Regions from separate parts of the Streptomyces sp. NPDC044571 genome, predicted to be linked through region 3. Evidence: riboswitches for the same ligand, from Rfam matches in the RefSeq annotation. Region 3 holds a riboswitch; each other region holds the start of a gene.

Region 1 (6,825 bases), on a different contig from region 3:
CCAGAGCGGCCGGCTGCGCCTGCTCGGCGCGGAGATAGGGAGCGCGCACGAGATCGCCTTCGACGAGGCGACCCAGCTGATCCTGCACCGCCGCCGGTCCCTGCCGTACCACGCGAACGGCATGACCCTCTTCGCGTACGACGCCTCCGGGGCCCCGCTGCTGGAGAAGACGTACTACTCGGTAGGCGGCGGCTTCGTGGTCGACGAGGACGCGGTCGGCGAGGACCGGATCAAGCTCGACGACACGGTGCTGAAGTACCCCTTCCGCAGCGGCGACGAGATGCTGCGCCTGGCCAAGGAGACCGGCCTGTCGATCTCCTCCCTGATGCTGGAGAACGAGAAGGCCTGGCGTACGGAGGAGGAGATCCGCGCGGGCCTCCTGGACATCTGGCGGGTCATGCAGTCCTGCGTCGCGCGCGGCATGTCCCGCGAGGGCATCCTGCCGGGCGGCCTGCGGGTCAAGCGCCGGGCCGCGAACACCGCGCGCAAGCTGCGCTCCGAGGGCGACCCGCAGGCGCTGTCGATGGAGTGGATCACCCTCTACGCGATGGCCGTGAACGAGGAGAACGCGGCGGGCGGCCGGGTGGTCACCGCCCCGACGAACGGCGCCGCGGGCATCATCCCGGCGGTCCTGCACTACTACATGAACTTCGTCCCGGGGGCGGACGAGGACGGCGTGGTCCGCTTCCTGCTGGCGGCGGGCGCGATCGGCATGCTGTTCAAGGAGAACGCCTCGATCTCCGGCGCCGAGGTCGGCTGTCAGGGCGAGGTCGGCTCGGCCTGCTCGATGGCGGCCGGCGCCCTGGCCGAGGTCCTCGGCGGCTCCCCGGAGCAGGTGGAGAACGCGGCCGAGATCGGCATGGAGCACAACCTGGGCCTGACCTGCGACCCGGTCGGCGGCCTGGTGCAGATCCCGTGCATCGAGCGCAACGGCATGGCCGCGGTCAAGGCGGTCACGGCGGCCAGGATGGCGATGCGCGGCGACGGCTCCCACAAGGTCTCCCTCGACAAGGTCATCAAGACCATGAAGGAGACGGGCGCCGATATGAAGGTCAAGTACAAGGAGACGGCCCGCGGCGGCCTCGCGGTCAACGTCATCGAGTGCTGAGGGGCCCGGGGCGCCCGGCGGGGTTGGGCCGGACGGCGGATTCGGGGAAATCAGGGGCCTGGGAGTGAGGACTTTCGCCGGACGGGGGTAGTCGCGGGTACACCCGCGATCCTCGCCCGCGCCTGACCCGCGCCCGAAGAGAGGCCCACCCCATGACCGGCACCGAGCACGGCGTCCTCCCCCTCCTGTTGGATGCCGCACCGGCCCCGCTGCCGATCCTCGGCGCATTCGTCTACCGGCCCGAGCGGCCCTACGAGCTGTGCGTCGACTTCCTGGGGGACGGGACCCGCCTGGCCCGCTGGGTGTTCGCCCGGGACCTGCTGCTCGACGGGGAGGCCTGCGCCACCGGTGACGGGGACGTGCGGGTGTGGCCGGGGTGGGCGGGCAGCGAGCCCCGCGTCTTCCTCTCCTTCAGCAACGGTGTGCACGGCTGCGTCGTCTCCGCCCGCGCGAAGGACGTGCGCATGCTGTGCCGGCGGCTGGTCGAGCTGGTGCCGCGGGGCCGGGAGCACCGGTACTACGACCTCGACGCCGAGCTGGACGCCCTCCTGACCCGCTGAGAAGTTTTTACCGATTTTGCCCGTTTCGGGTGGAACCGCGGGAAGAGCGGGGATGTCTTTCCCGATGACACTGTCCCCGTCTCTCCCGAATCAGGGGGACGCCATGAACCATCCGCACCGCCGGCGGGTGGTGGCCCTCGCCACCGGAGCCCTGCTCACCGCCGGGACCGCTCTCGCCGCTCCGGCCTCCACCGCGCCGGCCACCGCCACCGCCCCGCGCACTCCGCTCGTCGTCAACGCCCGCTGGGGCGGGCACTGCACGTACGACCGGATCGTCATCGACCTGCGGGGGCACGTCCCCCAGGTCGCCGTCACCCGCGTGCCGAAGCTGGTCCAGGACGGGTCCGGCAAGCCCGTACCCCTGGCCGGCACGCACTTCCTCCAGATCCGCCTGCATCCCGCCGAGGCGCACAACCGTGCCGGGCAGAGCGTCTACCACGGCCCGAAGCTCGTCACGATCCATCTGCCCCGGCTGAAGGGGCTCGCGCTGACCGGTGACTTCGAGGGGTACGTCACCTTCGGCGCAGCCTTCCGGGGCAAGCCGGCCTTCCGCACCTTCACGCTGCACGCGCCCGAGCGGTTCGTGCTGGACGTCGCCCACCGCAACACCTGCGGCTGACCGGCACCGGCGGCCTCAGCGGTGCTCGGGGTTCGGGAAGTCGAAGCGGCAGCCCGCGTCCCACTCCGAGCGCTGGTTGCCGTGGGCCGGGATCCCGCCCGCGCGTTTGAGCAGTGCGGCCAGGTGCATCAGGTTCCAGGACATGAAGGTCGTGTTCCTGTTGGTGAAGTCGTTCTCGGGGCCGCCCGATCCCGGGTCGAGATAGGAGGGTCCCGGCCCGGCCTCCCCGATCCAGCCCGCGTCCGCCTGCGGCGGGATGGCGTAGCCGAGGTGCTGGAGGCTGTAGAGGACGTTCATGGCGCAGTGCTTCACGCCGTCCTCGTTGCCGGTGATCAGGGCACCGCCGACCCGTCCGTAATAGGCGTACTGCCCCTGCTCGTTCAGGAGCGAGGAGCAGGCGTAGAGCCGCTCGACGACCTGCTTCATGACGGAGCTGTTGTCGCCGAGCCAGATCGGTCCGCACAGCACGAGGATGTCGGCGGCCATGATCTGGCTGTAGAGGACGGGCCACTGGTCGCTCTCCCAGCCGTGCTCGGTCATGTCCGGCCAGACGCCGGTCGCGATGTCGTGGTCGACGGCGCGGATCAGCGAAGTACGGGCGCCGGCCGCCTCCATGACGGCCCGGCTCCGGTCGATCAGCCCCTCGGTGTTGCTCGTCTCGGGGGAACGTTTGAGGGTGCAGTTCACGTAGACGGCGCTGAGGTCGGAGTAGTCGTAGTCGGCAGCCACGCCCCCAGCCTGGGCACGGGCGACCGGGGCCGCCACCGGGCCGCACCCGTGCGGGGGACGGGAGGCGGGGCGACGAAACGGAATCCCTCCGTCCTGTGGGCGGGTTTGGGCCGGGTTGTTACCGGTCCGTCCGGCCGACTAGGGTCAGCGGGCCTTGGTGTTCGGGAAACCGGTGGAAATCCGGTGCGGCCCTCGCCACTGTGAACGGGAAGTCCGGCTCCTCCCCCAGCCACCACTGGGGTGCCCCCAGCGGGAAGCCACTGGGCTGCGCGGGAGTCTTCGCACGGCCCGGGAAGGCGGAGCCCGGGCATCATCACCCGTGAGCCAGGAGACCGGCCGGGGCGCGTTGTCCATCCACGAGGTGCTGGAGAGGTCTCCCACTCATGCATATAGCCGAGGGCTTCCTGCCCCCGCTGCACGCGGTCGCCTGGGGCGCCGCGTCCGCTCCGTTCGTCGTCCACGGCGTACGCGCCCTCACCCGCGAGGTGAAGGCGAACCCGGAGAGCACGCTGCTGCTCGGAGCGTCCGGTGCGTTCACGTTCGTCCTGTCCGCCCTGAAGATCCCCTCGGTGACGGGAAGTTGCTCGCATCCCACCGGGACCGGGCTCGGGGCGATCCTGTTCCGGCCGCCGATCATGGCGGTGCTCGGCACGATCACCCTCCTCTTCCAGGCGCTGCTGCTGGCCCACGGCGGCCTGACCACACTCGGCGCGAACGTCTTCTCCATGGCCATCGCCGGCCCCTGGGCGGGCTACGGGGTCTACGTGCTGCTGCGGCGCTCCGGCGTCCCGCTGATGGTGACCGTCTTCTTCGGCGCCTTCTTCGCCGACCTGGTCACCTACTGCGTGACCTCCGTGCAGCTGGCCCTGGCCTTCCCGGACCCGGGCAGCGGCTTCCCGGGCGCGCTCCTGAAGTTCGGCGGCATCTTCGCGGTCACGCAGATCCCGCTGGCCGTCAGCGAGGGCCTGCTCACCGTCCTCGTGATGCGGCTGCTGATGCAGTCCAGCAAGTCGGACCTGGTCCGGCTGGGCGTGGCGAAGCTCACCGGTTCCACCGAGCAGAAGGCGGCCGTCTGATGAGCCGGAAGATGAGCCGCAACGCGAAGGTCAACGGCCTGCTGCTGCTCCTGGTGGCCGCGCTGGCCGTCCTGCCGATCGCCCTGGGCATGGGCGAGGGCAAGGAGGAGCCCTTCACCGGTGCGGACGCCCAGGCGGAGATGGCCATCACGGAGCTCAAGCCGGACTACGAGCCGTGGTTCTCGCCCCTGTACGAGCCCCCCTCCGGCGAGGTGGAGTCGGCGCTGTTCGCCCTGCAGGCCGCGCTGGGCGCGGGCGTGCTCGCGTACTACTTCGGGGTGCGCAAGGGCCGCCGCCAGGGGCTCGCCCAGGCGCGGGCCGAGGCCGGAGCAGAGTCGGCGGAGTCGTAGCCGGTGCTGCCGATCGACGTGGCGGCCCACAGCAGCCGCTGGCGAGGCCGCCATCCACTGGAGAAGGCCCTCCTGGGGCTCGGGCTCACGGTCACGGCCGTGTGCCTGCCGCCCTGGCCGGGCGGGCCCCTGACCGCCGCCGCAACGCTCGCGGTGCTCCTCGGCCCGGCTGGGGTGTCCGGCCGGCAGCTCTGGCGCGCCTTCCGGATTCCGCTGGGCTTCTGCTTCACGGGGGCGGTGCCCCTGCTGTTCGCGGTGGGCGGCCCGGCGGGGCTGCTCGCGCCGGCCCCGGACGGCCCGCGGCACGCCGCCGAGCTGCTGCTGCGTACCTCCGCGGCCTCCCTCGGGATACTGCTGTTCGCCTTCACCACCCCGGTCTCGGACGTCCTGCCCCGGCTGGTCCGGGCCGGGGTCCCGGCACCGGTGGTGGACGTGGCGCTGGTCATGTACCGGATCGGCTTCCTGCTGCTGGACTCCCTGGCCCAGGTGCGGCGCGCCCAGGCGGCCCGGCTGGGGCAGGCGGGGCGGGCGGCGGTGTGGCGCTCGCTCGCCGGGCTCGCCGCCACCTCGTTCGTACGGGCCTTCGACCGCGCGGCCCGGCTCCAGGTGGGCCTGGCCGGGCGGGGCTACGACGGCGCGCTGCGGGTGCTCGTACCCGAGGCGGCCGTGTCCTGGCGGTTCCTGGCGGCGTCCGGAGCCCTGCTCGCCGCCCTGATCACGCTGACCCTCACCCTGAAGGGGCTCTACCTGTGAACCCGTTGGTGGAACTGTCCGGCGCCGGCTATGCGTACGAGGACGGCCCGGCGGTCCTGTCCGGCGTGGACTTCGCCATCGCCGAGGGCCGGGCGCTGGTCCTGCTCGGCCGCAACGGCAGCGGGAAGACCACACTGATGCGGCTGCTGAGCGGGGGCCTTCGTCCGGCGCCGGGCGAACTGCGCCTGGGCGGGCGCGCGGTGGCCCACGACCGCGCCGGGCTGACCCGGCTGCGCTCCGCCGTCCAGCTGGTCGTGCAGGACCCGGACGACCAGCTGTTCGCGGCCTCGGTCGAACAAGACGTGTCCTTCGGTCCGATGAACCTGGGCCTACCGCTGCCGGAGGTCCGGGAGCGGGTGGACGCGGCGCTCGCGGCGCTGGACATCACCGCCCTGCGGGAGCGCCCCACGCATCTGCTGTCCTACGGGCAGCGCAAGCGCGCGGCGATCGCCGGCGCGGTGGCGATGGCCCCGCGGGTGCTGATCCTGGACGAGCCGACGGCCGGCCTCGACCCGGACGGACAGGAACGCCTCCTGGACGTCCTGGCGGGTCTGCGGGCACAGGGCACCACGGTCGTCATGGCCACGCACGACGTGGACCTGGCGGTCCGCTGGGCCGACGACGCGGCGGTGCTCACCCCGGCGGGGATCCGCTTCGGCCCGGCCGAGAGCCTCCTCTCGGACCCGGAGCTGCTGGCCTCGGCCGGCCTGCGCCAGGCCTGGTCCCCGGCGGTGACGGCCTTCCTGCGCGCCCACGGCCTGCTGGCGCCGCACGTTCCGGGCCCGCGCACGCCCGGCGCCCTGGCGTCCCTGGCGGCGCCCGACGCCTGAGACCGCCGCGAACCTAGGATGACCGCATGTCGCTCCCGCACGCCATCCTCACCGCCCTGCTCGAAAAGCCCTCGTCCGGGCTGGAGCTGACCCGGCGGTTCGACAAGTCGATCGGGTACTTCTGGTCGGCGACGCACCAGCAGATCTACCGGGAGCTCGGCCGGCTGGAGGAGGCGGGCCTGATCCGGGCGCTGCCCAGCGAGGCACCCGTACGGGGGCAGAAGAAGGAGTACGAGGTGCTGCCCGCGGGCAGCGCGGAGCTCGCCCGGTGGGTCGGCGAGAGCCAGGATCCGAAGGCCATCCGGGACCCGCTGCTGCTGCGCATCCGGGCGGCCGGTGTCGTCGGTCCGCAGGGCCTGGCCGCGGAACTGCGCCGCCACCGCGACCTGCACCGCCGCCAGCTGGCCACGTACGAGGCCATCGAGGAGAAGGACTTCCGCCCGGGGCCGGCCTCCGACGAGGACCGGCTGCGCCGGCTCGTGCTGCACGGCGGCATCAGCCTGGAGACGTTCTGGCTGCACTGGCTGGAGGAGGCCGTCAGCGTGGTCGAGGACATGACCGCCGCCGACGGGCAGCCGCAGGCCCCCGTCCCGCCCGGCACGGGGCGGGACGGGGGCCCGGCGTGACGCCTACTTGTTCAGGGAGGCCCAGAACTCGTCGAAGCTGAGCAGGCCGTCGCCGTTCGCGTCCTTGGCGGCGATCACGGCGTCCGCGACCGGGCCGGTGACGAACGGGTCGCCCATCTCCGCCATGGCCGCACGGAACTCGTCGGCCGTGACGAAGCCGTCGCCGTTCGCGTC
Region 2 (6,825 bases), on a different contig from region 3:
TTCGGCGAGGACAACACGCACGGAATCTCCAGGGTCGCGGTGGTCGGACCGCCCCGCGGGCTGTCCAGGGCGAGGATGCCGTCGAACGTACCCAACCGGCGCCGCACGCCCCGCAGCCCGGTACCGGCCGCCGGATCCGCACCGCCGTGGCCGTCGTCGGCGACCGTGATCCGCAGCAGCGTGTCCAACGCGTGCTCCAGAAGGATCCGGACCTCCCGGGCGCCGGAGTGCTTCGCCGCGTTCGCCAGCAGCTCGCCGACCGCGAAGTACGCGGCCGACTCGACCGGGGCCGGGAGGCGGCGGCCCGGCGGCAGCCGGCTGTCGACGTGGACGTCGAGGAAGCTGTCGAGCGCCAGCGCCCGCACCGCGTCGCCGAGCCCCCGGTCGGCGAGCGCCGGGGGTGGATGCCGCGGACCAGGTCCCGCAGGTCCTGCAGGGCGCGGGCCGAGGTCTCGCGACCGTCGAGCAGCAGCGCTCGAACCGCTGCGGGATCGGGGTGGTCGGCGGCCAGGAGGGCGGCGGCGCGGTCGAGGGCCATGCCGAGGGCGACGAGCCGGGCCTGGGCGCCGTCGTGCAGGTCCCGTTCGATACGGCGCAGTTCGGCGGCCTGGAAGTCGAGGGCCTCGGCGCGGGTGTCGGTCAGGTGCTCGACCCTGCGGGCGAGTTCGGCGCTGCGTGGCGCGGCCGGCAGCCGCCGGTCCCAGCGGGCGTGCAGCCGCAGCACGGCCGGTGCGAGGGCGAGCCCGCCGACCACGAGCACGAGGCCCAGCAGCAGGGCGGTGAGCATGGTCGCCGTGCTGCGCACCGGTACGAACGCGTACCAGTTGCCGGGGCCCAGCCGCCGCCACAGGAACGGCTGCACCAGCGCGCCGAAGACCCCGTACTCGACCAGGGCGAGCGGCACCGCGACCAGCAGTCCGCCGACCAGCGGCTCCAGCCAGGCCCACCGCAGGTCCCGCCAGAAGCCCTCGTCGCCGAGGACCCGCGCCGCCCGGTCGGAGGCCAGGGGCTCGGGCGGGGTGACCCGCACCCCCGACCAGGCGGCGGACCACCGGCGCGAGCGGTCCGACAGCGCGCGCAGCGCCCTCGCGGCGGGCGGCAGCAGCGGGAACCCGGCGCCGACGGGCAGCAGGAGTACGGAGCCCACGACGAGGCCGCCGATCGCCGAGACGGCGCGGCCGGGCCGGTGAACCGCACGTCACCGGTGATCCGGCCGTACGCCGCCACGGAGCCCCGATGACCAGCAGCGTGGTGGCCTGCAGGGCCCAAGGTCAGTTGGAGGACCTCCGCCGGCACCCCCGTCTCCGCCTGGACCCCGCCCAGCAGGCCGGACGCCAGGAACGCGACGGCCAGGAACACCCCGGCCCGGGCCGTCGTCCGCCCCGCCGAGGCCGGCGCCGCGCCCATGGCCGGGTGCGCTGCCTTACCCGCCGCCCCGCGCGCTGCCGTACCCGCCGGCGTGCCTGCTGCCGGTCCCCTGTTGCCGTCCATGGCGCTGTCCACCCTCGTACCCCCGTGCGATCCGCCCGCCCACGACGCCGTCGACGATGCCGCCCGCCGGAGCCCGGCACATTGCACCTGGGTGCCCGGTCGGGGTGTACCTTCGTACAGTTCCACAGTTCGGAAACGAAATTCCGCCATGCGGTGAGCCCGGGCCCACAACAGGAGGAAAGATGAGCGAGAGTCGCGTCGCACTGGTCACCGGTTCCGCCACATCGCCTGACGGGACCGACCACATCATGGACAACTACGCTCACATCATGAACGCAGAAGCCGCCAGCGCCCTTGCCGCCGTCAAAGACGCCGACCGGAAGCACGTCTTCCATTCCTGGTCGGCGCAGGAGCTCATCGACCCCCTCGCCGTGGCCGGGGCCGAGGGCTCGTACTTCTGGGACTACCAAGGCAACCGCTACCTCGACTTCTCCAGCGCCCTCGTCTACACGAACATCGGCTACCAGCACCCCAAGGTGACCGCGGCCATCCAGGAGCAGGCCGCCCGCCTGTGCACCGTCGCCCCCGGCTTCGCCGTCGACGTGCGGTCCGAGGCCGCCCGGCTGATCGCCGAGCGCACGCCCGGCGACCTCGACAAGATCTTCTTCACCAACGCCGGTGCCGAGGCCGTCGAGAACGCCGTACGGATGGCCCGGCTGCACACCGGCCGGCCCAAGGTGCTGTCCGCGTACCGCTCCTACCACGGGGCCACGTCCACCGCGATCAATCTGACGGGCGATGCGCGCCGCTTCGGCAACGACAGCGCGACCGCCGGCGTCGTGCACTTCTGGAGCCCGTTCGCCTACCGCTCGCCGTTCTACGCCGCCACCGAGGCCGAGGAGTGCGAGCGCGCCCTGCGCCACCTTGAGGACACGATCGTGTTCGAGGGCCCCCGGTCCATCGCCGCGATCATCCTGGAGACGGTCGGCGGCGCCCCGGGCGTGCTCGTGCACCCCGACGGGTACCTGGCGGGCGTCCGGGCGCTCTGCGACCGCTACGGCATCGTGTTCATCCTCGACGAGATCATGGTCGGCTTCGGGCGCACCGGGAAGTGGTTCGCCTCGGAGCACTGGGACGTCACGCCCGACCTGCTCTGCTTCGCCAAGGGCGTGACCAGCGGCTACGTCCCGCTCGGCGGGGTCGCCATCTCGGGCGCCATCGCCGCGACCTTCGCCCGGAGTCCCTACCCGGGCGGGCTGACGTACTCCGGCCACGTGCTGGCCTGCGCCGCCGCCGTGGCGACGATCAACGTCATGGAGGAGGAGGGCGTCGTCGAGCAGTCCGCCCGCACCGGCGAGCAGTTGCTGGGGCCGGGCCTGCGGGCGCTGGCCGAGCGGCACCCCTCGGTCGGGGAGGTCCGGGGCCTGGGCACCTTCTGGGCCCTGGAGCTCGTACGGGACCGCTCCACGCGCGAGCCCCTCGTGCCGTACAACGCGTCCGGGGCGGACAACGCGCCGATGGCCGAGTTCGGGGCGGCGTGCAAGAAGGGCGGCCTGTGGCCGCTGACCGCCGGCAACCGCATCCACGTCGCCCCGCCCTGCACCATCGCCCCCGAGGACGTGGCCAAGGGGCTGGCCATCCTCGACGAGGCCCTGCTGGTCGCGGACGCGCACATGGTCTGACCTGCACGGACGTACGGTCCCCCAAGCCGTGGCTGCCTGTCTCGGAGGATCTGCGCCATTCCGACCAGCACGTGAACGTGCTGAAATCCGACAGAGCACCTACGGACCGGGATGCACGTCAGTCCCGGGGCGGTCCTCCGGGACCGAACGGCGGGGAGCGGGCTGACCGCTGGACGCCGGGCGTACGGGATCCAGACATCCAGACATCCGGACTCCGTGTACCCGAAGGAAGACCGCGCATGAGCAAGCACGTCCTGGCCCAGAACCAGTACGGCAAGGCCGAGAACCGCATCGTGAAGGTGACCCGCAAGGGCAACGACGGATCCTGGCACGAGATCCGCGACCTCAACGTCTCCGTCGCGCTGCGCGGCGAGTTCCGCGACGTCCACCTGACCGGCGACAACGCCAACTGCCTGCCGACCGACACCACCAAGAACACGGTGTACGCCTTCGGCAAGGAGCACGGCATCGCCTCCCCCGAGGCCTTCGGCATCCTCCTCGCGAAGCACTTCGTCTCCTCGCAGTCGCCGATCCGCGAGGCGCAGATCCGCATCGAGGAGTTCGCCTGGGAGCGGATCCCGGTCCCGACGCGCAAGGAGCAGCACTCCTTCGTGCGCAAGGGCCAGGAGGTCCGGACCGCGCAGATCACCTACAGCGAGACGACGGGCCTCCAGGTGATCTCGGGCCTGAAGGACCTGACGGTGATGAACTCGACCAACTCCGAGTTCCACGGCTACATCAAGGACAAGTACACGACGCTGCAGGAGGCGTACGACCGCATCCTGGCGACCAAGGTCACCGCGCGGTGGGCGCACTCGGCACTGGCCGCCGACGACGCCGCGTACGACTGGGACCAGTCGTACAAGAAGGTCCGCAAGAACATGTTGGAGGCCTTCGCGGAGACGTACTCGTACTCGCTGCAGCAGACCCTGAACCAGATGGCCGAGCGCGTGCTCGACAACTGCCCCAAGGTCAACGAGGTGCGCCTCAACCTGCCCAACAAGCACCACTTCCTCGTCGACCTGGAGCCCTTCGGCCTCAAGAACGACAACGAGGTGTACTTCGCGGCGGACCGGATGTACGGCCTGATCGAGGGCACCGTCCACCGCGACGGGGTCCAGCCGGTGATCGCGACGAGCGACTGGATCGTCGCCTAACTCCTGCTCCCCGAACCGCCCCGCTCTTCGACAGGGGCTCCGAGCAGCAGGTTCCAGCGGCCCGCCCGGCCGGTGAGGGTGGTCACGGTGTCCGGGCGTACGTCGAGCCGCCAGAAGGCGGCCGGGGGCAGCTCCAGCGCATACACCGACGCAGCCCGTACGACGGCCTGCTCGACCGGGACCCGGTGCGTTCCTGCGGGCAGGCCGGCCAGCTCCGCGCCGACCCGAGCGATGAGCGCGTCGAGGGACTCCCCGCCGGGCGGGGCGTACGCCGGGTCCGTCAGCCAGCGTTGGACGGCGGCCGGGTCCTGGGCCGCGACCTCGTCCAGGGGGCGGCCCGCCCAGGCGCCGGTGTCCGGACCGCGGAAGCCGGAGTAACCCGGACATTCGGCACCGCGGCCGAATACCGCCTGCCGCGCCGAGTCGTCGAACGGGTGTGCAACGAACTGAACTCGTACAACGGCCCTCTTCATAAGGGGAGCGTAAACGCGGTACGGTCTCACGCGACAACACAAATAAGACGACGGTATGACGGAAGTCCGGTGAGAACCCGGCACGGTCGCGCCACTGTGAACCCGCCCCGAGGGACGGGAAGTCAGACCCGCCACCGTCGTTGTGAGCACCACTGACCGGGACGCGTGTTCCCTCTGGAGGTCCTGCCATGGCCCACTCCGCCGTGCCGTCGACGGGCGCATCCGCCGTCGCCCCCATCTCGCTCTCCGCGCTGACCCCCTGGGCGCTGTTCGCCGGCGTCCTCATGCTCGTCCTGCTCTACCTCGTCGGCGCCGAGCAGGGCGCCACCGCGATCTTCCAGGGCGACGGCATCCACGAGTGGATGCACGACGGCCGCCACCTCCTCGGCTTCCCCTGCCACTGACACCGCGGCAAGGACAGCCCTCACATGAACTCCATCTCACCCCGCACCCTGCTGGTGCGGGGCATGTTGGCCGGCCTGTTCGCAGGTGTGGCCGCCTTCCTCGTCGCGTACCTGCTCGGAGAGTCCAAGGTCGACGCGGCCATCGCCATCGAGGAGGCGGCCTCGGCCGGCCACGACCACGGCGAGGAGATGGCCCCGGTCAGCCGGGCCCTCCAGGCCACCGGCGGCCTCGCCACCGGCACCCTGCTCTACGGGGTCGCGCTCGGCGGCATCGCCGCGCTCGTCTTCTGCTACGCCCTGGGCCGCATCGGGCGGTTCGGCCCGCGGGCCACCGCCGTCCTGGTCTCCACGGGCCTGTTCGTCACCGTCAACCTGGTCCCGTTCCTCAAGTACCCCGCCAACCCGCCCGCTGTCGGCGACCCCGACACCGTCGTCAAGCGGACCACCCTCTTCATCCTGATGATCGCCCTGAGCGTGCTGCTCGGCTCGGGTGCGCTCATCCTGGGCCGCCGCCTGGCGCCCTCATTCGGCAACTGGAACGCCTCCGTCGTCGCCGGTCTCGCCTTCGTGGTGGCCGTCGGCATCGCGTACGCGACCCTGCCCGCCGTCAACGAGGTTCCGGCGGACTTCCCGGCCACCCTCATCTGGCAGTTCCGGCTCACCACCCTGGCCATCCAGACCGTGATGTGGGCGAGTTTCGGCCTCGCCTTCGGATATCTAGCCGAACGCTCCCTTGCGCCGTCCCCCGCACCCAAGGAGGCTGTCCAGCCGACGAGTTGACGATGAGGGGCCGGTTCGTACATGCAGACGGCGATCTGGGAATGGCGCGGCTGGACCGGCGCGGTCCCGTTCTGGCTGAACTCCGTCCTGCTGGCACTGGCCCCGTTCACCGCCGTGCCGCTGCTGGCGCAGATCGGTGTCATCACGGCCCTGGCCGCCCTCGGCGGGCTGGCCCGTCATCTCTGGTCCGGTGACTACGGCCACCCGGCCATCCACCTCGCCGCCGCCCTGATGGGGGCGGCGGCGGTGGTGTTCGTGGTCAGCTGACGCATCCGGGTGAGGGGTGGCTCACTCGTTCGGTGGCGGGTTCGACGCGCCCTCGGATACGGGCCGCGCACCCGGTGCCAGCTGCGAAGACACCCGGATTTTGGTGCTGCAGTGGCTGTGACGCGCCGTCAGTGTCCCGCGTTGTAGTCGGTACTGGGAGCAGCGAGGGGGTCCACTGCTCTCAGGAGACCCGGCCGCCGGTGCCGGTGAATCGGACCAGGAGGGACTTCCATGGCCCGCGCCAAGGTGGTGGTCGGCGTGCTGACAGTGGCTCTGCTCTGCGGCGGCGTAGGGATGTTGCGCAGCACCGAGGGGGCGCGGCCCAGCGCGGTCACCGCCGCCGACGCGCTGCCCTCCCGTGCGCTCGGCCTGTCGGGGCACCGGCGGCTCGTCTCACAGCTGGAGCATGCCGGGCACCAAGCGTCCGGCAAGGGAACCCGGCCTGCGCGGGCCGCCGCCATCGCACCGCTGCGGGCGGTGCGGCCGCTGCGGCTCCACATCCCGAGCCTGGGGGTCGACGTGCCGCTGACCGGCGACGGGGACGAGGCCGCCTGGGACACCGACAGCCCGGCCCCCGGCTCCGCCGGCACCTCCGTGGTCACCGCCGACGACCTGCGCCTGGCCGAGCTGC
Region 3 (6,825 bases):
GTTCCCGTCCCGCCTGGGTAACCCATGGGTAATGAGCGGCCGTCCGAGTGGGCATGGTTGGATGCCAGTAGGAGTGTCCGCAAGGCTGCACCTTGTCCCAGCGACCGCTGGGAGGTGCCCCCAGGCAGGCGGGAATCGTGAGGATCTTCGGGAAGGTACGGCATCGGCCCTCCGCCTCGTGGCGGCAGGCCACCGACCGCGCGTTCACGCTGATCGGCGACGGTCGGTACGAGGACGCGGGGGCGCTGCTCACCAGAGCCGCCGACCTGGAGCCCTGGCTGTCCGAGTCCTGGTTCAACCTTGCCCTGCTGCACAAGTTCCGGCACGACTGGGAGCAGGCACGGGCCGCCGGACTGCGCGCCGTGGCCCTCCTCGACCGCGAGACCGGAGCCCCGGACTGGTGGAACGTCGGGATCGCCGCCACCGCGCTGCAGGACTGGCCGCTGGCCCGCCGTGCCTGGCAGGCGTACGGGCTGAAGGTCCCCGGGGATCCGCACGGCGCGGGCGGAGGCGGCGAGCCGGTCGGCATGGAGCTCGGCAGCGCCGCCGTCCGGCTCTCGCCCGAGGGCGAGGCCGAAGTGGTGTGGGGCCGCCGGCTGGACCCGGCCCGCATGGAGATCCTGTCGATCCCGCTGCCCTCCTCGGGCCGGCGCTGGGGCGAGGTCGTCCTGCACGACGGGGTCCCGCACGGCGAGCGGGTCACCGCGGCCGGCCCGGCGTACCCGGTCTTCGACGAGATCGAGCTGTGGGCGCCCTCGCCGGTGCCGACCTGGGTGGTGCTGCTGGAGGCCGCGACCGAGGCGGACCGCGACGCCCTGGAGCAGCTCGCCTCGGACGCCGGCTTCGCCGCCGAGGACTGGTCGTCCTCGGTGCGGCTGCTGTGCCGGACCTGCTCGGAGAGCGTGATGCCGAGCGGCGAGGGCGACGGCGAGCAGCTCGACCCGCACGACCACAGCGAACCCGGGCACCCCGGCCCGCTGGGCCACCGTACGGCCGGCTCGGGCTCGCTGTGGGTACCCGAGCGCGAATGCGGTATCGCGGCGCCGGCCGGCCTGGTCCGCGGACTCCTCGACGGCTGGGTCGCGGACAGCCCGGACACCCGTGAGTGGCGGGATCTCGAAGAGGTCTGCTGACCGCGCACCGTAGGCTGTACCGGCACATTGGTGAACGGGTGGACTTACGGAAGGCGTACGTCGGACATGGCGCAGCAGGAGAACGAGCTTGTCGGTGGTGTCGAGGCCGTCAACGACGGGTACGTCGTGGACACCGAGGACTGTGCGGCGCGTGAGCTCGCCCACCGCGAGCGCGGCACCGCCCGGCCGATCACCGTGGTCGGCAACCCGGTCCTGCACCGTGAGTGCAAGGACGTCACCGAGTTCGGCGACGAGCTGGCGCAGTTGATCGACGACATGTTCGCCAGCCAGAAGGCCGCCGAGGGCGTGGGCCTGGCGGCGAACCAGATCGGCGTGGACGCCAAGGTGTTCGTCTACGACTGTCCGGACGACGAGGGCGTGCGCCACACCGGCGTCGTGGTCAACCCCAAGCTGGTGGAGCTGCCGGCCTCCGCCCGTGTGCTGGACGACTCCAACGAGGGCTGCCTGTCGGTCCCCACCGCGTACGCCTCGCTGGCCCGCCCGGACTACGCGGAGGTCGAGGGCCAGGACGCGCAGGGCAACCCGATCAAGGTGCGCGGCACGGGCTACTTCGCCCGCTGCCTCCAGCACGAGACGGACCACCTGTACGGCTACCTCTACATCGACCGCCTCTCCAAGCGCGACCGCAAGGACGCCCTGCGCCAGATGGCCGAGGGCACCCCGCGCTACGAGACCGTCCCGAACGAGTAGTCCGCGGGCGGCCGCGGACGCGGAAGTCCCGGAACGCCGGATCGGCCGGCAGCCGCACGAGGCGGCTGCCGGCCGATCACATGTCCCGGAGGAGGCGAGGGCTCAGAAGTCCTCGTCCAGGTCGACGGTCCCCTCGACCGCGACCTGGTAGGCCGACGGGCGGCGCTCGAAGAAGTTGGTCAGCTCCTGGACGCCCTGGAGCTCCATGAACGAGAACGGGTTCTGCGAGCCGTACACCGGCGGGAAGCCGAGGCGGACCAGGCGCTGGTCCGCGACGCACTCCAGGTACTCGCGCATCGACTCGGTGTTCATGCCCGGCAGGCCGTCACCGCACAGGTCGCGGCCGAACTGGAGCTCCGCCTCCACGGCCTCCTTCAGCATGTCGGTGACCTGCTGCCGGAGCTGCTCGTCGAAGAGTTCCGGCTCCTCCTTGCGGACCGTGTCCACGACCTCGAAGGCGAAGTTCATGTGCATGGTCTCGTCACGGAACACCCAGTTGGTGCCGGTGGCCAGGCCATGCAGCAGGCCCCGCGAGCGGAACCAGTAGACGTACGCGAAGGCGCCGTAGAAGAACAGGCCCTCGATGCACGCGGCGAAGCAGATCAGGTTCAGCAGGAAGCGACGGCGGTCGGCTTGCGTCTCCAGCCGCTCGATCTTCTCGACCGAGTCCATCCACTTGAAGCAGAACTGGGCCTTCTCGCGGATCGACGGAATCTCCTCGACCGCGTCGAAGGCGGCCGCGCGGTCGTCCGGGTTGGGCAGGTAGGTGTCGAGCAGCGTCAGGTAGAACTGGACGTGCACGGCCTCCTCGAACAGCTGGCGCGACAGGTACAGGCGCGCTTCCGGGGAGTTGATGTGCTTGTAGAGCGTCAGCACCAGGTTGTTCGAGACGATCGAGTCGCCCGTCGCGAAGAAGGCGACCAGCCGGCCGATCATGTGCTGCTCGGCGGGCGTCAGCTTCGCGAGGTCGGCGACGTCCGAGTGGAGGTCGACCTCCTCCACGGTCCAGGTGTTCTTGATCGCGTCCCGGTAGCGCTCGTAGAAGTCCGGGTAGCGCATGGGGCGCAGCGTGAGCTCGAAGCCCGGGTCCAGGAGGTTCTTCTTCTCGGTGGTCATTACTGGCAGGCCTCGCAGGACTCGGGGTTCTCAAGGGAGCAGGCCAGCGCCTCGGCGTCGACGGCCTGCGGGAGCGGGGTGGCGGCGGCCGGGACGGCGGCCGAGCCGGACGCGGCGCGGGCGATCTTCGTCGCCGGGCGCGAGCGCAGGTAGTACGTGGTCTTCAGGCCCTGCTTCCAGGCGTACGCGTACATCGAGGACAGCTTCCCGATGGTCGGCGTCTCCAGGAACAGGTTCAGCGACTGCGACTGGTCCAGGTACGGGGTGCGGGCCGCCGCCATGTCGATCAGGCCGCGCTGCGGGATCTCCCACGCCGTGCGGTACAGCTCGCGCACCTCGGCCGGGATCCAGCCGAAGCCCTGGACGGAGCCGCTGGAGTCGCGCAGCGCCTCGCGGGTCTGGGCGTCCCAGACGCCGAGCTTCTTAAGGTCCTCCACCAGGTAGGCGTTGACCTGGAGGAACTCGCCGCTCAGCGTTTCGCGCTTGAACAGGTTGGACACCTGAGGCTCGATGCACTCGTACACGCCGGCGATCGAGGCGATCGTCGCCGTCGGGGCGATGGCGAGGAGCAGCGAGTTGCGCATACCGGTGGTCGCGATGCGGGCGCGCAGCGCGTCCCAGCGCTCCGGCCAGCTGAGCTCGACGTCGTAGTGGTCGGGGTGCAGCACGCCCTGGGCGGTACGGGTCTGCTCCCAGGCCGGGAGCGTGCCGTGCCGCTCGGCCAGGTCGGCGGAGGCCTCGTAGGCCGCCAGCATGATCCGCTCGGCGATCTTCGTGGAGAGCGCCTTGGCCTCGGCGGAGTCGAAGGGCAGGCGCAGCTTGAAGAAGACGTCCTGCAGACCCATCGCACCCAGGCCCACCGGACGCCACTTGGCGTTGGAGCGGCCGGCCTGCTCGGTCGGGTAGAAGTTGATGTCCACGACGCGGTCGAGGAAGGTCACGGCGGTGCGGACCGTCTCGTCGAGGCGCTCCCAGTCCATCTCACCCGTCCCGGGGAGCACGAAGGCGCCGAGGTTGACCGAGCCGAGGTTGCACACGGCGGTCTCGCCGTCGTTGGTGACCTCGATGATCTCGGTGCACAGGTTCGAGGAGTGGACCACAGTGCCGGGCAGGGCGGTCTGGTTCGCGGTCCGGTTGGAGGCGTCCTTGAACGTCATCCAGCCCTGGCCGGTCTGCGCGAGGGTGCGCATCATGCGGCCGTACAGGTCGCGGGCCGGCATGGTCTTCTTCGCGAGGCCCGCCGCCTCGGCCTTGCGGTAGGCGGCGTCGAAATCGTCGCCGTACAGGTCGACGAGCTCGGGCACGTCGGCCGGGGAGAACAGCGACCAGTCGGCGTCGGCGTTCACGCGCCGCATGAACTCGTCCGGCACCCAGTGCGCCAGGTTGAGGTTGTGCGTTCGGCGCTGGTCCTCGCCGGTGTTGTCGCGCAGCTCCAGGAACTCCTCGATGTCCGCGTGCCAGGTCTCCAGGTAGACGGCGGCGGCGCCCTTGCGGCGGCCGCCCTGGTTCACGGCGGCGACGGAGGCGTCGAGGGTCTTCAGGAACGGCACGATGCCGTTGGAGTGGCCGTTGGTGCCGCGGATCAGTGAACCGCGGGCGCGGATGCGGGAGTACGAGAGGCCGATGCCGCCGGCGTGCTTGGAGAGGCGGGCGACCTGGTGGTAGCGGTCGTAGATCGAGTCGAGCTCGTCCAGCGGGGAGTCCAGCAGGTAGCAGGAGGACATCTGCGGGTGCCGGGTGCCGGAGTTGAAGAGCGTGGGGGAGGACGGCAGGTAGTCCAGGCGGCTCATCAACCGGTAGAGCGAGGCCACTTCCTCGACGGCCTGGACGCTGTCGTTCTCGGCGAGGCCGCAGGCCACGCGCAGCATGAAGTGCTGCGGCGTCTCGACGACCTGGCGGGTGATCGGGTGGCGCAGCAGGTAGCGGCTGTGCAGGGTGCGCAGGCCGAAGAAGCCGAAGCGGTCGTCGGCGCCCTCGGCGAGGCTGTGCTCGACCAGCGCGTCGAGGCGGCTCGCGTGCAGCGCCACGAACCGGGCCGTGCGGTCGGCGATCAGGCCCTCGCGGTGGCCGACCGCGACGGAGGCGGAGAAGGAGGTGGCCCCCTGGCCGGCGGCCTCGTCCGCGACGGCCATCGTCAGCAGCCGGGCGGCGAGCCGGGAGTACGCCGGGTCCTCGGAGATCAGCCCGGCGGCGGCTTCGGTGGCCAGCGCGCGCAGTTCGGCCTCGTCGGCGGCGGAGCTGCGTCCGCGCAGCGCGGCGGCGGCGACCCGGCCGGGGTCGGTGTCGGGGAGGTCGGCCGTCAGCTCGGTGAGGGTACGCAGCAGCGCGGCCCCCGGACCCTCGGTCTCGGGGTGGTCGGACTCGGCGCGCGGTGCGGAAGGCGCGATGGTCACGGGGAGCTCTCCCTCGCTCGGCCCGGTCAACGGCGGGTCGGGGCAGGGGGAAGCGCGTGCGGGCAGGGCAAGGAGCGCGCAGGCCGCATGGCGTCCACCGGCCCAACCGCGAGGCCCGGACGAATCGGCACCCGGTTCGGTCGAGCCGGGCGCACTGTCGGCAGGTCCTCGGACTTGCGGTAGCACCGTGGGTGTACGTCATACCGTTGCGGGACAGTTCCGGATTCGCACCGGATTCCCCTGCGGCGACAGCGAGCACGAGCATACATGTGGGGGGCCGTTGCTGCGTGCACCCCCACATGTTGTGTCGGCGCTGGTCGTGTTGGTGCTTGCTGAGCGTGGCGTCACAGCTCCAGCCGGTAGGTGAGCAGCCTCAGCGCGGGGATCGGCGACCAGTCCCGCTCGGGAGTCCGCACGAAGCCCAGGCGCGTGTAGAGCCGCTGGGCGCCCCGCATGGCCGGCTGGGTGGACAGGACCAGGGCCGTGACCCCGTCGACGGCCCGGGCCCGCTCGATGCAGGCCCGTACGAGAGCCTCCCCGACGCCCTTCCCGCGGGCTGCGGCAGCCACCGCCAGCATCCGGAATTCGGCCTCGTCCGGTCCGGCGATGTCGGCGAGCGGGCTGCCGGGCGCGGCGAAGGTCACCCCGCCGAGGAGCTCCCCGTCCTGGACGGCGACGAGGATCTCGCCGTCGCCGGCTCGGCCCGCGACATCGCGCAGGACGTTCAGGTAGGTGTCGTCGTCGTTCAGGTCGAGCAGCCCGTCCCCGGTGTAAGCCAGCCCGGTGATCCGACCCAGCCGCTCGTACTCGGCGGGTGCGGCCCTGCGTATCTCGAAGTCCATGCGGTCGAGTGTGCAGTACGGCTGTCGGCGCCCGGCGCCATCGTCGGAGACAGCACCGTCGAAGAAGGCGAGCGAGGCATCACCGTGATGACCGACCGGCCCCACATGCTGACCGAGGAATTCGAAACTCTCGCCCGGATAGGCGCCCGCGAGATCGAAGGACTGCGGCTGGAATTCAGTGAGGGGAAGCCGGGGGTGGGGTGCGCTGAGCACGCCGAAGGGCCCCGCCGGTGCGGCGGGGCCCTTCGTGCGGATACCGGCTCAGCAGCAGCGGAAGCCCTCGCGGGGGTCGCCCTCGCGCGCGTCGGTGCGGGCGCGTTCGAAGGCGCGCCGGGTCATGACCTCGGCGTCCGGCTCGTGCGAGCGGGCGTGGGCGACGTACCGGTCGTAGGCCGCCTCACCCGAGAACTCCCGTACGAAGAACCGCGCCTTCGCCAGCGCCCCGCGGACGCCGCTCACGCCACCGGCTCCTTGGCGCGGCCGCCGCCCGAGTCGAGGCCGGCGGCGGCGAGCTCGGCCCGCTCCTCGGCCGTCGCGATCAGCCCGGCCGGAGCGATGATCTTCGACTCGGTCCACGGGACCTCGGACAGCGTGGCCGACTCCGGCGCGCGGACTGCCTTCAGGCAGGTC

What was found. Region 3 has a riboswitch for cobalamin ahead of AB0B01_RS14925 (ribonucleoside-diphosphate reductase subunit alpha). Riboswitches for the same ligand answer to the same signal wherever they lie in the genome.
Region 1: it holds a riboswitch for cobalamin, as region 3 does, so the genes downstream of both, AB0B01_RS14580 (energy-coupling factor ABC transporter permease) here and AB0B01_RS14925 (ribonucleoside-diphosphate reductase subunit alpha) in region 3, are expected to answer to the same signal.
Region 2: it holds a riboswitch for cobalamin, as region 3 does, so the genes downstream of both, AB0B01_RS13895 (CbtB-domain containing protein) here and AB0B01_RS14925 (ribonucleoside-diphosphate reductase subunit alpha) in region 3, are expected to answer to the same signal.

What each region holds. Positions count from the first base shown of each region.
Region 1 covers NZ_JBEZBN010000022.1:85,710-92,534, forward strand. The annotation lists gene AB0B01_RS14560 (L-serine ammonia-lyase) at 1-1,108, shown strand, start outside; gene AB0B01_RS14565 (SsgA family sporulation/cell division regulator) at 1,261-1,668, shown strand; gene AB0B01_RS14570 (hypothetical protein) at 1,772-2,287, shown strand; gene AB0B01_RS14575 (flavodoxin family protein) at 2,303-3,016, opposite strand; cobalamin riboswitch at 3,131-3,372, shown strand; gene AB0B01_RS14580 (energy-coupling factor ABC transporter permease) at 3,400-4,092, shown strand; gene AB0B01_RS14585 (energy-coupling factor ABC transporter substrate-binding protein) at 4,104-4,442, shown strand; gene cbiQ (cobalt ECF transporter T component CbiQ) at 4,446-5,195, shown strand; gene AB0B01_RS14595 (ATP-binding cassette domain-containing protein) at 5,192-6,025, shown strand; gene AB0B01_RS14600 (PadR family transcriptional regulator) at 6,052-6,651, shown strand; gene AB0B01_RS14605 (EF-hand domain-containing protein) at 6,655-6,825, opposite strand, start outside.
Region 2 covers NZ_JBEZBN010000021.1:30,410-37,234, forward strand. The annotation lists gene AB0B01_RS13865 (response regulator transcription factor) at 1-21, opposite strand, end outside; gene AB0B01_RS13870 (ATP-binding protein) at 1-365, opposite strand, end outside; partial or broken gene AB0B01_RS13875 (sensor domain-containing protein) at 455-1,147, opposite strand; gene AB0B01_RS13880 (aspartate aminotransferase family protein) at 1,761-3,113, shown strand; gene pucL (factor-independent urate hydroxylase) at 3,353-4,270, shown strand; gene AB0B01_RS13890 (histidine phosphatase family protein) at 4,267-4,743, opposite strand; cobalamin riboswitch at 4,743-4,894, shown strand; gene AB0B01_RS13895 (CbtB-domain containing protein) at 4,932-5,147, shown strand; gene AB0B01_RS13900 (CbtA family protein) at 5,172-5,927, shown strand; gene AB0B01_RS13905 (hypothetical protein) at 5,949-6,194, shown strand; gene AB0B01_RS13910 (class F sortase) at 6,426-6,825, shown strand, end outside.
Region 3 covers NZ_JBEZBN010000023.1:60,612-67,436, forward strand. The annotation lists gene AB0B01_RS14905 (HD domain-containing protein) at 1-21, shown strand, start outside; gene AB0B01_RS14910 (hypothetical protein) at 138-1,133, shown strand; gene def (peptide deformylase) at 1,200-1,844, shown strand; gene AB0B01_RS14920 (ribonucleotide-diphosphate reductase subunit beta) at 1,947-2,960, opposite strand; gene AB0B01_RS14925 (ribonucleoside-diphosphate reductase subunit alpha) at 2,960-5,353, opposite strand; cobalamin riboswitch at 5,495-5,635, opposite strand; gene AB0B01_RS14930 (GNAT family N-acetyltransferase) at 5,698-6,195, opposite strand; gene AB0B01_RS14935 (YbdD/YjiX family protein) at 6,457-6,654, opposite strand; gene AB0B01_RS14940 (carbon starvation CstA family protein) at 6,651-6,825, opposite strand, start outside.